2 regions of the Bradyrhizobium sp. USDA 4516 genome follow, and region 2 is predicted to be linked to the other one. Evidence: predicted binding sites of a transcription regulator. Region 2 holds the regulator's gene; the other holds the start of a gene.
What was found. The regulator PhoB, encoded in region 2, activates phosphate uptake and scavenging genes when phosphate is short. The targets are predictions, from matches to a motif close to TGTCATNNANCTGTCAT.
Positions count from the first base shown of each region.

Region 1: phnC (phosphonate ABC transporter ATP-binding protein) is a predicted target of PhoB. The motif match lies at 5,576-5,592, and genes of this name have one in related genera.

Region 1 is NZ_JBSRXT010000001.1:827,962-835,351, forward strand. It holds gene ACVI1L_RS03915 (Na/Pi cotransporter family protein) at 53-1,759, shown strand; gene phnE (phosphonate ABC transporter, permease protein PhnE) at 1,809-2,657, opposite strand; gene phnE (phosphonate ABC transporter, permease protein PhnE) at 2,654-3,538, opposite strand; gene phnD (phosphonate ABC transporter substrate-binding protein) at 3,622-4,554, opposite strand; gene phnC (phosphonate ABC transporter ATP-binding protein) at 4,634-5,449, opposite strand; gene ACVI1L_RS03940 (transferase hexapeptide repeat family protein) at 5,661-6,326, shown strand; gene ACVI1L_RS03945 (alpha-D-ribose 1-methylphosphonate 5-triphosphate diphosphatase) at 6,323-7,390, shown strand, end outside.
Region 2 is NZ_JBSRXT010000001.1:2,131,680-2,139,069, forward strand. It holds gene ACVI1L_RS09945 (Hsp33 family molecular chaperone) at 1-725, opposite strand, end outside; gene argF (ornithine carbamoyltransferase) at 947-1,873, opposite strand; gene ACVI1L_RS09955 (aspartate aminotransferase family protein) at 1,873-3,081, opposite strand; gene ACVI1L_RS09960 (GcrA family cell cycle regulator) at 3,569-4,081, shown strand; gene phoB (phosphate regulon transcriptional regulator PhoB) at 4,377-5,087, opposite strand; gene phoU (phosphate signaling complex protein PhoU) at 5,233-5,949, opposite strand; gene pstB (phosphate ABC transporter ATP-binding protein PstB) at 6,056-6,874, opposite strand; gene pstA (phosphate ABC transporter permease PstA) at 6,871-7,390, opposite strand, start outside.

The DNA of each region.
Region 1 (7,390 bases), 1.3 Mb from region 2:
GCTGCTTTAGGTTGATTGGTTCAATTGTCGGTGCACTGCGAAGAGAGCACGCATGTCGACGGCGATTTCGATCCTCGGTGGAGTTGGTTTTTTCCTGCTTGGCATGAGCGTCATGACCGCCGGCCTCAAGGGACTCGCCGGATCCAAATTGCGGACAGTCCTGAGCAAGGCAGCAGCAACCCCGCTATCCGGTGCGCTGTGGGGCGCCATCGTGACCTTGATCGTGCAATCGTCCAGCGCCACGACGATGACCACCATCGGTCTGGTAAGCGCGGGCGTGCTGACCTTTCCACAAGGGCTGGCCCTCGTGTTCGGTGCGAACGTCGGAACCACGGGAACCGGCTGGCTCGTTGCGCTGATCGGCGTTCGCGTCTCCCTCACGGCCGCGGCGCTCCCGATGATTTTTGTCGGCGCATTGATCAAGCTGTTGGGCGGTGGCCGTGTATCCGCAGCGGGAGCAGCCCTTGCGGGGTTCGCGCTGGTGCTGTTCGCGCTGACGACCCTGCAGCAGGGCATGGGAGGACTAGCCGAACGGTTGCACCCGGCGGACTTGCCGGCCGTTCTCGGCGCCACCTGGTGGGCCGGCTTGTACGGGGTGCTGGCGCTGGCCGTCGTCGGACTGGTGATGACCGCCGTGATGCAATCGTCGACCGCGGCTATCGCGGTGACGCTCTCGGCACACTATGCGGGAGCCATCGGCCTAGACCAGGCATGCGCACTGATCATTGGGCAGAACATCGGAACGGCGACCAGTTCCGCCATGGCGGCAATCGGCGCGAGCAGCACCGCCAAGCGATTGGCCTTGGCGTACATCCTGTTCAAGCTGATTGCGGCGGCTATTGCGCTGGTGCTCTTCCCCGTGACCATTCCCCTTCTGGTCCGCGCCTCAGACAGCATTGGTGGTGTAACGCTGCTTGCAGCTTATCACACCGCCTACAACGTCATCGGCGTCCTGGTGCTGCTGCCTGTGATCAATGGCTTTACCCGGTTCGTCGAGCGCATCCTGCCCGAACGAGGCTCACCGCTGACCAGGTGCCTGGATCCGGCAGCGCTCGCGACCCCGATCGCAACCGTCGAGGCAGTGCGACGCACGGTCGCGCGCGCGCTTGAAGCGATGTGCGGATCATTGGCGACAGCACTGTCAACAGCGAGTCAGGACGCCCCCGTCCCGGCGAGACAGAACACAGTGCCAGCGGGGGAAGCTGCCTCTGCCCTGCGCCAGGCGCAGGAGTTCATATCAGAAGTAAGTGGACCTCCTGAATCGCAGAATGAGCAGCGGCGGCTCGCCAGCACGGTACATGCACTTGACCACGCGTCTCGCCTGGCCGAAACCTTCGGCGAGGAAATCGAACTCGGTCGGCTCCCCAGCGGCTCCCAGGACATGCGCGCGGTGGAACTCTGCGTGGAGGCCATGCGTAGCGCGGCATCGCTCGCCGCTGAAGTCGCCGTCGTGCCCGACGCTTCCGATTCCGCCAGAAAGATCAAGCCGAGAACTGCGCCGACGCGGTCGCTCCACCCAGAAAAGGCACTCGCCACAGCCAGGACATCGACCGAGCAGGCCCTTGCGCATCTGGAACACTGCGCGAAAGCACTCGGCGAAGTGCGGAGAGACCACCGCAAGGCCACGCTCGACTCAGTGGCGAATGGAACGACGATCGCGGACGACGCAATCGCTCGCGTCGATACCGTACGGCGCCTTGAAACGCTCACGCATCACGCCTGGCGCTCCGTCGCGCATCTTCACGATCGCAGCGCATAGTGCGGTACAAAACTCGAGGCCCCCCGCAAGAGCAGGGCGAGGCAGGGTCCTACACCACGGCGCGCTGGCCGATGATCGCAAAGCGCAGCTTGCTCGAGATGAAGTCGATCGCGGCAACCGCGATCAGGATCATCAGGATCAGGAACGATACCTTCTGCCATTCCAGCACACGGATCTGCTCGGCGAGCTGCAACCCAATGCCGCCGGCGCCGACGATGCCGATGATGGTGGCCGAACGGGTATTCGACTCGATGAAGTAGAGCACCTGCCCGGCGATCACGGGCAGCACCTGCGGCAGCAGGCCGAAGCGGATCTCGTGCAGCGCGTTGCCGCCGGACGCGCGGATGCCCTCGACCTGCTTGCGATCCGCGGCCTCGATCGCCTCCGAGAACAGCTTTCCGAACGCACCGAAGTCCGACACCATGATCGCGAGCACGCCCGCGAACGGGCCGAGGCCGACGACGTTGATCCAGACCAGCGCCCAGATCAGCGTATCGACGCCGCGGATCGAATCGAGGAAGCGGCGCACCGGAAAGCGGATCAGGTTCGAGGGGATGATGTTGCGCGCCGCCAGCAGGCTGACCGGCAGCGCCAGCAGCGCGGCAAGCGTGGTGCCGAGCACCGCGATCGACAGCGTCTCGCCGAGCGCCTGCATGTAGAGCGGGAACGACGAGCCCGGATTCGGCGGGAGCATCAGCATCGTGATCCAGCCGAGCTGGCCGAGGCCCGCGATCAGCCTGGACGGCGAGAAATCGAGATCGACCAGTCCGAACACGAAGATCGCGAGCGCCGCCGCGATCATGGCCGGCATCGCCAACCGTGCCGATGCGGGACGTTCGAAGACGTCGGGGTACTTCGCGCGCAGTTCCGTGGTGTCCGGCCTCGGCATCTGGCTCATCGACGGGTCTCCTTGCCGAACAGCCGGCCGCGCAGCCAGCCGGTCGAGATGTCGATGATGAAGACCGTGACGATGATGGTGATGAGGATGGCGCTGACGTCGGAATAGTAGAACTTGCGGATCGCGACCACCAGCTCCTGGCCGATGCCGCCGGCGCCGACGAAGCCCATCACCGACGCCTCGCGGACGTTGATCTCGAAGCGCAGCAGCGCATAGCTGGCATAGCCGGCCGAGACCTGCGGCAGCACGGCAAAGCGCATGCAGGACAGCCAGCTCGCGCCGGTGGAGCGGATGCCCTCGACCGGCTTCATGTCGGCATTCTCGACGATCTCGGCAAACAGCTTGCCGAGCGCCCCGGTGGTGTGGATCGCGATCGCCAGCACGCCAGCCATCGGCCCGAGGCCGAACGCGATCACGAAGATCAGCGCGAACACGATGCCGGGGACGGTGCGGGCGAATTCCAGCAGGCGGCGGATCGTGAAACGTACCCACGGGCCCGGCGACGTATTCTGGGCCGCGAAGAAATTGAGCGCGAAGGCGAGCACGGCACCCGTCAGCGTGCCGACATAGCTGATCAGGATCGTCTCGCCGAGCATCTTCAGCCACTTATGCCAACCCCAGAACCATTCGGCGGGATCGGTCCAGACCCGCGCGCCGGAATCCAGCGTCAGGATGCGATCGAAATAGCTGACGAAATTGCCGAAATAGGTGAACAGCGTGCGCAGGTTCACTTCCGCGCCGAACGCCGCGATCACCAGCACCGCACAGAATGCCGCCGTTGCCAGCGCGGCCTTCAACCGCTTGCGTGCGACGGACTTGCGGTAGGCGTCCCCCAGCGTCGCCAGTTGCTGCGCTGGAAGAATGGATACGGCGGTCGCCATCGACGCGTGCCAGTCCGGTTCGGAGTTGAGTGGAGAGAAAGGGCCGGGCTATACGCCCGACCCTCGTGACGTCAGGCGTGCGATCAGCTCGCCTTCTTTCGCAAACCGTCGACGAACTTGATCAGCTCGATGGTGCCGTCCCAATCCTTGGTGGTGGCGGGATGGAAGCCCTTCTTCTGACCGTCGGACAGACGGTCGAAGGCGGCCTTGTCCTTGGTCGGGGCGTCGAAGAAGGCCTTTGCGATCGCGGCCTTCAGGTCCTCCGGAAGATCGGTGTTGTACGCATAGGGGCCGTTGATGATCAGCGCCGACTTGTGGATGATGCGGAAATCATCCTTCTTCATCGCCGAGCCGTCGGCATTCTTCAGCATGCCCTTGGTCAGCATCTGGGCGAGCGTGGAATCGTCCTCGTTGGTCCACTGGTTAGCGGCCACATCAACGGTTCCCTGCGACAGCGCCAGGACGGCGTTCTCGTGGCTGCCGGTGAACACGACCTTGCCGAAAAAGCCTTCGGCGTTCGCGATGCCCATCTTGTTCAGTTCGAAGCGCGGCACGTTGTTGCCGGACGTCGAATTCGGATCGACCAGGCCGAGATTCTTGCCCTTCAGGTCCTCGACGGTCTTGTACGGGCTCGACGCCTTGACGAAGAACACCGAGTAATAGCCGGTCGAACCGTCGGCGTTCATATCGTTGGCGAACGCGTCGGTCTTGACGCCGGTCAAGCGCGCGCGAGAGAACGAGGCCGAGCCGTAGCTGGCGATCTGGATGTTGCCGGCGCGCTGGCCTTCGATGACGGCCGCGTAGTCGTTGGCGATGCGCAGTGTGACCTTCACGCCGAGTTCCTTCGACAGATACGCCACGAACGGCGTCCAGCGCTCGGTGACGCCGGAGGCGTTCTCGGCCGGCACCACCGCGAAGGTGAGCTCCGGATACTTTGCCTTCCAGTCCTGCGCGGAGGCCGAACCGGCAAATGCCAGCGCGGCGGCGCCAGCCAGAATGATGCGACGAGTGAACATGACTACCCCTCTTTTGTTGTAGTTGCACCTGTTGGCCGGGCAAAATGCCCGGCCTCCCAGATTGAAAAATGCGCGACGCTCAGGCCGCGGCTGCGGTGCCGAGTGCCGGCGCAGTTGCACCGTCGGGCGCGGGCAGCGGTGCTGCGCCGATGACGTCATTGGCCTCGAGGTCATAGAGCTCGCGGGCGATATGGTCGGTGAGCGCCGCGGGGGCGCCATCGAACACCACGCGACCTGCGGCCATGCCGACCAGGCGGTCGCAATAGGTCCGCGCCAGGTCGAGCGAGTGCAGATTGCAAAGCACTGTGATGCCGAAATGCTTGTTGATGCGCAGCAGCGCGTCCATCACGATCTTGGTGTTGCGCGGATCGAGCGAGGCGATCGGCTCGTCGGCGAGAATGATGTCGGGCTCCTGCACCAGCGCGCGGGCGATCGCGACGCGTTGCTGCTGGCCGCCGGAGAGCTGGTCGGCGCGCTGTGCCGCCAGCTGGGCGATGTCGAATTGCTCGAGCGCCGACAGTGCGAGCGCCCTGTCCTGCTCCGGCCAGACCTGCGCCAGCGAGCGCCATGACGGAATCTGGGCCAGTCGGCCCATCAGCACGTTGGTCAGCACATCAAGGCGGCCGACCAGATTGAACTGCTGGAAGATCATCGCCGAGCGCGCGCGCCACCGCCGCAGTTCCTTGCCGCGCAACGCGGTGACGTCGGTGCCCTCGAACAGGATACGGCCGGAGGTCGGATCGGCGAGACGGTTGATCATCCGCAGCAGCGTCGACTTGCCGGCGCCGGAGCGGCCGATCACGCCGACAAAGCTGCCCGGCGCGATCGAAAAGGACGCGTTGTCGACTGCGGCTTTCGTGCCGAAACGGCACGTCAAACCTTCCACGACCAGCATGTAATGCTCCAACCGCGCCTCGTTGGGCCATCGCTATCCCCGGCGTTTTACAGTTATGTGACGACAGCGCTGCGGTGCGGCGATCGTCCACACTCCTCCCTTGTCGCTCCCTTGCCGTCATCGCAACGTCATGATGTTGTCATCAAGCATCCCGATGACGAGCGCGCATCCCCCGGAAGCCCAAGATCCTTGAAGATTTGCGGAGGCCCTGATGGCCGGAAAAACACTCTCGGTTGTGCCGACCGTCGACCCGACCGCGTCGGTCCGTGAGAGCAAGCTCGGCAAATATACCGAGGTCGGCGCGCGCACGATCCTGCTTGAAGTGAGCATGGATGACTATTCCTACGTCGTGAACGACAGCCAGATCACCTACACCTCGATCGGCAAGTTCTGCTCGATCGCGGCGATGACCCGCATCAACCCCGGCAACCACCCGATGCATCGCGCGACTCAAGCGCATTTCACGTACCGCGCCAGCGCGTATTTCCCCGGAGAGAGCGACGACACCGACTTCTTCAACTGGCGACGTGCGCATCACGTGCATATCGGCCATGACGTCTGGATCGGGCACGGTGCGATCCTGTTACCAGGACGGAACATCGGAACCGGCGCTGTCGTCGCTGCCGGCGCGATCGTGACCAAGGACGTTCCCGCATACACCATCGTTGCCGGTAATCCGGCGCGGCCCGTGAAGCGGCGCTTCTCCGAGACGATCGCCGACCGCCTCGCCGCGCTCGCATGGTGGGACTGGGATCACGAGACGCTCCGCCGCGTCCTGCCCGACTTTCGCAAGCTCGCGGTCGAGGAATTCCTCGACAAGTACGAGGCCGAGGCCGTATCCAAATCGCAAGCCAAACAACGGAGCGCCGCATCGTGACGGACATTTTCATCGAGGGCGGGCGCACGCTGGTTGACGGCGCCCTGGTCGAGACCTCGCTGCGGACCGCAGGCCGCGACATCGGCGCGCTCGACGCCGAGCAGGGTCGCGCCGCGCTTCACATCGATGCTAGTGGCCTCCTGGTGCTGCCCGGCATCATCGACCTGCATGGCGATGCGTTCGAGCGGCAGATGATGCCGCGCCCCGGCGTCGACTTCCCGACCGACGTGGCGCTGATCGACAGCGACCGGCAGGCGATCGCCAACGGCATCACCACCGTGTTCCATGGCGCGACCTGGTCGTGGGAGCCCGGCCTGCGCGGCGCGGAGAATGCGCGCAAGCTGCTCGATGCGATCGAGGCGCTGCGGCCGCAGCTCGCCGCCGACACCCGCTTCCATCTGCGCCACGAGACCCACAATCTCGAGGCCGAGGCCGAGATCATTCAATGGCTCAGTGAAGGCCGCATCGACCTGTTCGCCTTCAACGACCACAGCAACGTCAAGCCGAAGAAGCGCAACCAGCTGGCCGAGCGCACCGGGCTCTCCGTCGAGGCCGTCAACGACATGCTCGACCGGATCGTGGCGCGCCGCCCCGAGGTGCCCGCCTCGATCGCGCGACTCGCCGCCGCCGCGCGCGCGGCCGATATCCGCATGCTCTCGCATGACGACAACAGCCCGGCGATGCGCCAGGAGTTTCGCGCGCTGGGCGCCACGATCGCCGAATTCCCTGTCAACGAGGAGACCGCGCGCGACGCTGCGGCGGCGGACGACTTCATCGTGTTCGGCGCGCCCAATGTGGTGCGCGGCGGCAGCCATACCGGCTGGACCAAGGCATCCGACATGATCGCGCAGGGCCTCTGCTCGGTGCTGGCGTCGGACTATTACTATCCGGCGCAGTTGCTCGCGGCGTTCCGCCTCGTCGCCGATGGCATCCTGCCGCTCGCCAGGGCCTGGGACCTGATCTCGTCGGCGCCGGCCCGCGCGGCCGGGCTCGCCGATCGCGGCGTGCTCGCCGCGGGCCGCCGTGCCGACATCATCGTCGTCGACGACAAGGCGCCGCTGCGG
Region 2 (7,390 bases):
GACTGGCCCTCGACCCAGGCGTCATCGTCCGGCACGCTATGCGTGGCCGTGCCTTCCGGCGCATCGCCGGGATGCAGATCGGCCTGCTTGGCGCGCTCGGGCGCCTTGGGCAGGAATTGCAGCAGGATGCCGCCGGCACGCCAGTGCAGCTTGCCGCCCTCGCCGCCGCGCATCTCCTCGCCGACCGCAAGCCGCACCCGCGTCGGAATCTGCTCCGAGCGCAGGAAATATTCGTGGGCCGCCTCTTCCAGGCCGCCGCCGTCGAGCGCGACCAGTCCCTGGTAGCGGCTGGTGTTGGAGCCCTGATCGATGGTCATCGCAAGGTGGCCCTTGCCGAGCAGCTCGCCCGAGCTCTGGCCATTCTTGAGGCGCGATGCGTCGTAGCGCGCATAGGCGCGCAGCCGGTCGGGCGCCTGGAAATCCACGATCAGGAGCGAGACCGGACCTTCGGTCCGGGTCTGCAGGATGAAGCGGCCCTCGAACTTGACCGACGAGCCGAGCAGCGTGGTCAGCACGATCGCCTCGCCGAGCAGCTTGCCGACCGCGGGCGGATAATCGTGCTTGTGCAGGATCTCGTCGAGCGCGGGGCCGAGCCGGGTCAGCCGGCCGCGCAGGTCCAGCGCGCCGACCTCGAATGCCAGCACGGCATCGTCGACCGGAACCGCTGAGGGCGCGCGAACCGGCGCCTCGGGCGTATTTTTGATGTCGGGGGATTGTGAAACCATGGCGCTCTATCTGGGGTCTCGGACCATGAAATAAAGGGGTTCACTAACGCGGATGTTTCCGTCGTCCCTGCGAAAACATGCGAAAGCAGGGACCCATAACCACCGATGTGAGTTGCTTGCATCAAGCTGGTGCCCCAGCCTTCGCAACAATTGACAGCGATGGTTATGGGTCCGGGGTCGCGCTTCGCTTGCCCGGAACGACAACGCTTACTGATCTCCGACTACGCGACCGCGTCGAAACACCAGGCCAGAATGCCCTTCTGCGCATGCAGGCGGTTTTCCGCCTCGTCGAACACCACGGATTGCGGCCCGTCGATCACCTCGTCGGTGACCTCCTCGCCGCGATGCGCGGGCAGGCAGTGCATGAACAGTGCGTCCGGCTTGGCGAGCGACATCAGCTTGGCATTGACCTGATAGGGCCGCAGCACGTTGTGGCGGTGCTCGCCCTCCTTGTCGCCCATCGACACCCAGGTGTCGGTGACGACGCAGTCGGCGCCGCGCACGGCGGCTTCCGGATCGGTGCCGAGCATGATCGGCGCGCCGGTCGCCTTGATCCAGTCGCGCATCGGCTTCTTCGGCGACAGCTCCGGCGGGGTCGCAACATTGAGCTGGAACTTGAACCGCTCGGCGGCATGCGCCCAGGAGGCCAGCACGTTGTTGTCGTCGCCGGTCCAGGCCACGGTCTTGCCCTCGATCGAGCCGCGGTTTTCCTCATAGGTCATGAGGTCGGCCATCACCTGGCAGGGATGCGAACGCCGGGTCAGGCCGTTGATGACGGGAACGGTGGCGTGAGCCGCGAGCTCGAGCAGCGCGTCATGGTTGAGGATGCGGATCATGATCGCATCGACATAGCGCGACAGCACGCGCGCGGTGTCGGCGATGGTCTCGCCGCGGCCGAGCTGCATCTCGGCGCCGGTCAGCATGATGGATTCACCGCCGAGCTGGCGCATGCCCACGTCGAACGACACCCTTGTGCGGGTCGACGGGCGCTCGAAGATCATCGCCAGCGTCTTGCCTTCGAGCGGCTTACTGCCCTTCTCATGCGCCTTCAGCTTCGCCTTCATGGCGGCTCCGGCGGACAGCATGTTGCGCAGTTCGCCGAGCGGCAGCTCGTTGATATCGAGGAAGTGACGGACCGGCTTGCTCATTATCCAGCCGCCTTCTTCGGCTGCGCCACCGACAATGTCGCGCAGGCGCGCTCGAGCGCGGTGATCGACTGGTCGATCTCGGACTCGGTCACGATCAGCGGCGCCAGGAACCGCACCACATTGTCGCCTGCGCCGACGGTGAGCAGCTTCTCGCTGCGCAGCGCTGCGATCAGGTCGCCCGACGGCACCACGGCCTTGACGCCGATCAACAGCCCCTCGCCGCGTACCTCCGACAGCACGCCGGGATAGCGGTCGACGACGGAGGCGAGCTTCTGCTTGAGCAGCAGCGACATCTTCTGCACATGCTCGAAGAAGCCGGGTTTCAGCATGACGTCGAGCACGGCATTGGCGGCGGCGACCGCGAGCGGATTGCCGCCGAAGGTCGAGCCGTGCGAGCCGGGCGCCATGCCGGCCGCGGCCTGCGCGGTCGCCAGCACCGCGCCGATCGGGAAACCGCCCCCGAGCGCCTTGGCCAGCGACATCACGTCCGGCGTGACGCCGGTGCGCTTGTAGGCGAACAGCTCGCCGGTTCGGCCCATGCCGGTCTGCACCTCGTCGAAGGCGAGCAGCAGGCCGTGCTCGTCGCACAGCGCGCGCAGTGCCTTGAAGAACGCCTGTGGCGCCGAGCGCACGCCGCCCTCGCCCTGCACCGGCTCGATCAGGATGCCGGCGGTGTGCGGACCGATCGCCTTCTTCACCGCGTCGATGTCGCCATGCGGCACCTGGTCGAAGCCGTCCATCGGCGGGCCGAAGCCCTCGAGATATTTCGCCGAGCCGGTCGCCGCCAGCGTGCCCAGCGTGCGGCCGTGGAAGGCGCCCTCGAAGGTGATGATGCGGTAGCGCTCGCCATGGCCCTTGGAGAAGTGATAGTGGCGGACCAGCTTGATCACGCCCTCCATCGCTTCCGCGCCGGAATTGCAGAAGAACACGAAGTCGGCAAAGCTCTGCTCGCACAGCCGCGCGGCAAGCACCTCGCCGTCCGGGCTCTTGAACAGGTTCGACATGTGCCAGAGCTTGGTCGCCTGTTCCTGCAGCGCCTTGACGAGATGCGGATGCGCGTGCCCGAGCGCGTTGACCGCGACGCCCGAGGTGAAATCGAGATAGCGGTCGCCGTTGGTTGCGATCAGCCAGGCGCCCTCACCGCGCTCGAAACCGAGATCGACCCTGGCGAAGACGGGGAGCAGATGCGACGTGGCAGCGTTGGTCATGACGATCACTGACGGTTTTTAAGCCGACAATTGCCGCGCGCCTTGACGCCAGCGCAGCAACGGCCAGCTTCGGAAAACAAAACGGCCGCCTTTGCGGGCGGCACGTGGCGGGCATTCTATGCTGCGGTCGGTAAGTGTCAATCGCCACGAAGTGGCCTTCCTGCAATGCGAAACGAGCGCAATCCGGAGCATTCCGGTGCGGTGGAAAAGCCTCATCGCGATGCTTAACTGTGTGGGAACATGTGGACGCACGACCGCGGACTCTTGCGCCAGAGTCACGCCATATTGTAGCGTTTGGCCTGTCGGGTACGACATCTCGTGCGGCGGTACTGGACCCTCTAAGTAGCCTTTGTGTCTCGCGTAAACGTTCGGGCGCAACACCGTGCCCGGCGAGGGCTAAGGGATTCTGGCCGCAGGGATATTTGTCCAGATTGGCTCGCAGCGCCGCTCCAATGATTGGCCGGCGCTACGCGAAGGGAAGAATGCGATGACTGTATTGACCTGGTCCGACGATCGCGTCGAGCAGCTGAAGAAGCTCTGGGAGTCCGGCCTGTCGGCCAGCCAGATCGCGGCGGAACTTGGCAATGTGACGCGAAACGCCGTGATCGGCAAAGTGCATCGGCTCGGCCTCTCCGGCCGCGCCAAGGCACCCTCCACGGCCGCGCCGCGGCAGCGCAAGGCCCGCCCCGCCCAGCACATGATGCGGGTGGCGCGCCCGGTCTCGCGCGGCAACACCGCGCTGGCGCACGCCTTCGAGGCCGAGATGGAGCCCGATCCGATCTCCTACGACAATGTGGTGCCGATGAGCCAGCGGCTGTCGCTGCTCGAGCTCAACGAGGCCACCTGTCACTGGCCGGTCGGCGATCCCTCGAGCCCGGAATTCTTCTTCTGCGGCGGCAAAGCGCTCGGCGGCCTGCCCTATTGCGCGCATCACTCGCGCGTCGCCTACCAGCCCGCCGCCGATCGCCGCCGGCCGTCGGCGAAACCGCAGATCAAGTGAGCACTCGGGAAAACGACGGAAGACCTCAAAGACAAATCCCCGCGAAAGCGGGGATTTTTTTGTGTGACGCAGCCCGGATGGAGCCAACGGGGCGCTCGTTCGCGCGACCCGTCGGCTCCATCCGGGCTACCGCTACATCACCGGCCTCGTCCCGGCGCAGGCCGGGACCCATAACCACGAATGGGTGTTGTTAGAAAGCCGTCTGGCCGCGTGCCGATTGCGCTGGCCGCGGCGTATGGGTCCCGGCTTTCGCCGGGACGACGCCGTGTTGCGGTTTATGAATGCCGCATGGCCGTTACGGCTGCGGCTCGGCCTTGGCAAAGCGGTCGTCGAGCGCGTAGCCGGCGCCGCGCACAGTGCGGATCGGATCCTGCTCGCGGCCCGGATTGAGCAGCTTGCGCAGGCGGCCGATATGCACGTCGACGGTGCGCTCATCGATGTAGATGTCGCGGCCCCAGACGCTGTCGAGCAATTGCTCGCGGCTGAACACGCGGCCGGGATGCTCGAGGAAGAATTCGAGCAGGCGATACTCGGTCGGCCCGAGATCGATCGGACGGCCCGAGCGCGCCACGCGGCGCTTCTCGCGGTCGAGCTCGATGTCGCCGTAGGTCAGCACGGTCGCAAGCCGCTCCGGGCTGGCGCGGCGCAAGAGGCCCTTCACCCGCGCCAGCAGCTCCGGCACCGAGAACGGCTTGACGATGTAATCGTCGGCGCCGGTGGCAAGCCCGCGCACGCGCTCGCTTTCCTCGCCGCGCGCGGTCAGCATAATGATCGGAAGCTGCTTGGTCTCGGGCCGCGCCCGCAGGCGGCGGCACAGTTCGATGCCGGACAGGCCCGGCAGCATCCAGTCCAGCACCACGAGGTCGGGAACGCGCTCCTTCAGCCTTGTATCCGCATCGTCGCCGCGCCCCACCGTCTCGACATCGTAGCCTTCCGCATCGAGATTGTAGCGCAATAGCGTCGTCAGCGCTTCCTCGTCTTCGACTACCAGAATGCGTGCGCTCATCGGTTTAAGTTCTTTCTCTGTGGTGATCCGTTGCCCGGACGCAAACCGAAACGCTTACTTCCTTGAGCATAGTCCCCGCGGAAACGATTTGTCGCGAGGATCGTCCAGTTTCGCTCTTGCCGGTTCCGTGCTTGCCGATCATGCCTCAGTTGCCCGGCACCGTGGTGGCAAAAGTGGTCATGTCGCCCTTCGGGCGCTTGTCGGTGATCTGCTGGCCCTCGATCATGTAGAACACGGTCTCGGCGATATTGGTGGCGTGATCGCCGATCCGCTCGATGTTCTTGGCGCAGAACATCAGATGGATGCAGAACGAGATGTTGCGCGGATCTTCCATCATGTAGGTGAGCAGTTCGCGGAACAGCGAGGTGCAGATCGCATCGACCTCCTCGTCGCCCTTCCAGACGTTCATCGCCGCCGGCAGGTCGTGCGCGGCATAGGCGTCGAGCACCGACTTGACCTGCGACAGCACGAGGTCGGTCATGTGCTCGAGGCCGCGGATCAACTTCAGCGGCTGGAAATCGCTCTCCAGCGCCGCGACGCGCTTGCCCATGTTCTTGGCGAGGTCGCCGATCCGCTCGAGATCGGTGGCGACGCGCATCGCGCTGACGATCTCACGCAGGTCGATCGCCATCGGCTGGCGGCGCGCGATCGTCAGCACCGCGCGCTCTTCGATGTTGCGCTGTAGATTGTCGATCTCGATGTCGGCGGCGACCACGCGCTTGCCGAGCGCGACGTCGCGACGGATCAGCGCGTCGACCGACTCGGTAATCATTCGTTCGACCAGGCCGCCCATCTCGGCGACCAGGCGGGTCAACTCCTGCAGGTCGCTGTCGAATGCCTTGGCGGTATGTTCAGAAGCCATCGCTTGTCTCCCTCAACCATGATCCCGGGGATCATGGTTTCGTGTCCTGAATTTTAGCATGACCTGATCGGAAAACCGGTTTCCACTTTTCCGGATCATGCGCCGGTCAACCGAACCGGCCGGTGATGTAGTCCTGGGTGCGCCGATCGCTCGGTGAGGTGAAGATCTTGTTGGTGTCGTCGAACTCGATCAGCTCGCCGAGATACATGAAGGCGGTCTTGTCGGAGACGCGCGCCGCCTGCTGCATGTTGTGGGTGACGATCGCGATCGTGTAGTCCTCGGAGAGTTCCTGGATCAGCTCCTCGACCTTGGCGGTCGAGATCGGGTCGAGCGCCGAGCACGGCTCGTCGAACAGGATCACCTCGGGGCGCACCGCCACGGTGCGCGCGATGCACAGGCGCTGCTGCTGGCCGCCGGAGAGCGACAGGCCGGAGGCGTTCAGCTTGTCCTTGACCTCGTTCCACAGCGCGCCGCCGCGCAGCGCCTTCTCGACCCGGTCGTCCATCTCGGACTTCGAGATCTTCTCATAGAGGCGGATGCCGAAGGCGATGTTCTCGTAGATCGTCATCGGGAACGGCGTCGGCTTCTGGAACACCATGCCGACCCGCGCGCGCAGCAAGTTGAGGTCGAGCTTGGGGTCGAGAATGTTGGTCTGGTCCAGCATCAGCTGGCCGACCGCGCGCTGACCCGGATACAGGTCGTACATCCGGTTGAAAATGCGCAGCAGGGTCGACTTGCCGCAGCCGGACGGGCCGATGAACGCCGTGACGCGGTTGGTGCCGAGCGTCAGGTTGATGTTCTTCAGCGCGTGGTGCTCGCCGTAATAGAAGTTGAGGTTGCGCACCGTGACTTTCGGCGGCGCTTCCGGCAGCGGAACCTGGGGAATGTGGCCTGCGGCAGTCGTGGAGACGGAAAGCTCGGTCATTTTGCGGCCCTTTCGGCACCAAGGATACGCGCGCCGATATTCAACGCGAGCACGGTGAATGTGATGAGCAGCGCGCCGCTCCACGCCAGCTCTTTCCAGTAGGCGTAGGGGCTCTGCACGAAGTTGTTGATGGTCACTGGCAGGTTGGCCATCGTCTTGGTCAGATCCAGGCTGAAGAACTGGTTCGACAGCGCGGTGAACAGCAGCGGCGCGGTCTCGCCGGCGACGCGGGCGGTCGCCAGCAGCACACCGGTGATCAGACCCGATCGCGCGGCACGATAAGCGATCCGCTTGATCACCAGCGAACGCGGCAGGCCGAGCGCGGAGGCGGCCTCGCGCAGCGGATTGGGCACCAAGAGCAGCATGTCCTCGGTGGTGCGCAGCACGACCGGGATCACGATCACCGCGAGCGCAAGGCTGCCTGCGATCGCCGAGAAGCCGCGCATCGGCACCACCACCGCACCATAGATGAACAGGCCGATGATGATCGAGGGCGCGCTGAGCAGGATGTCGTTG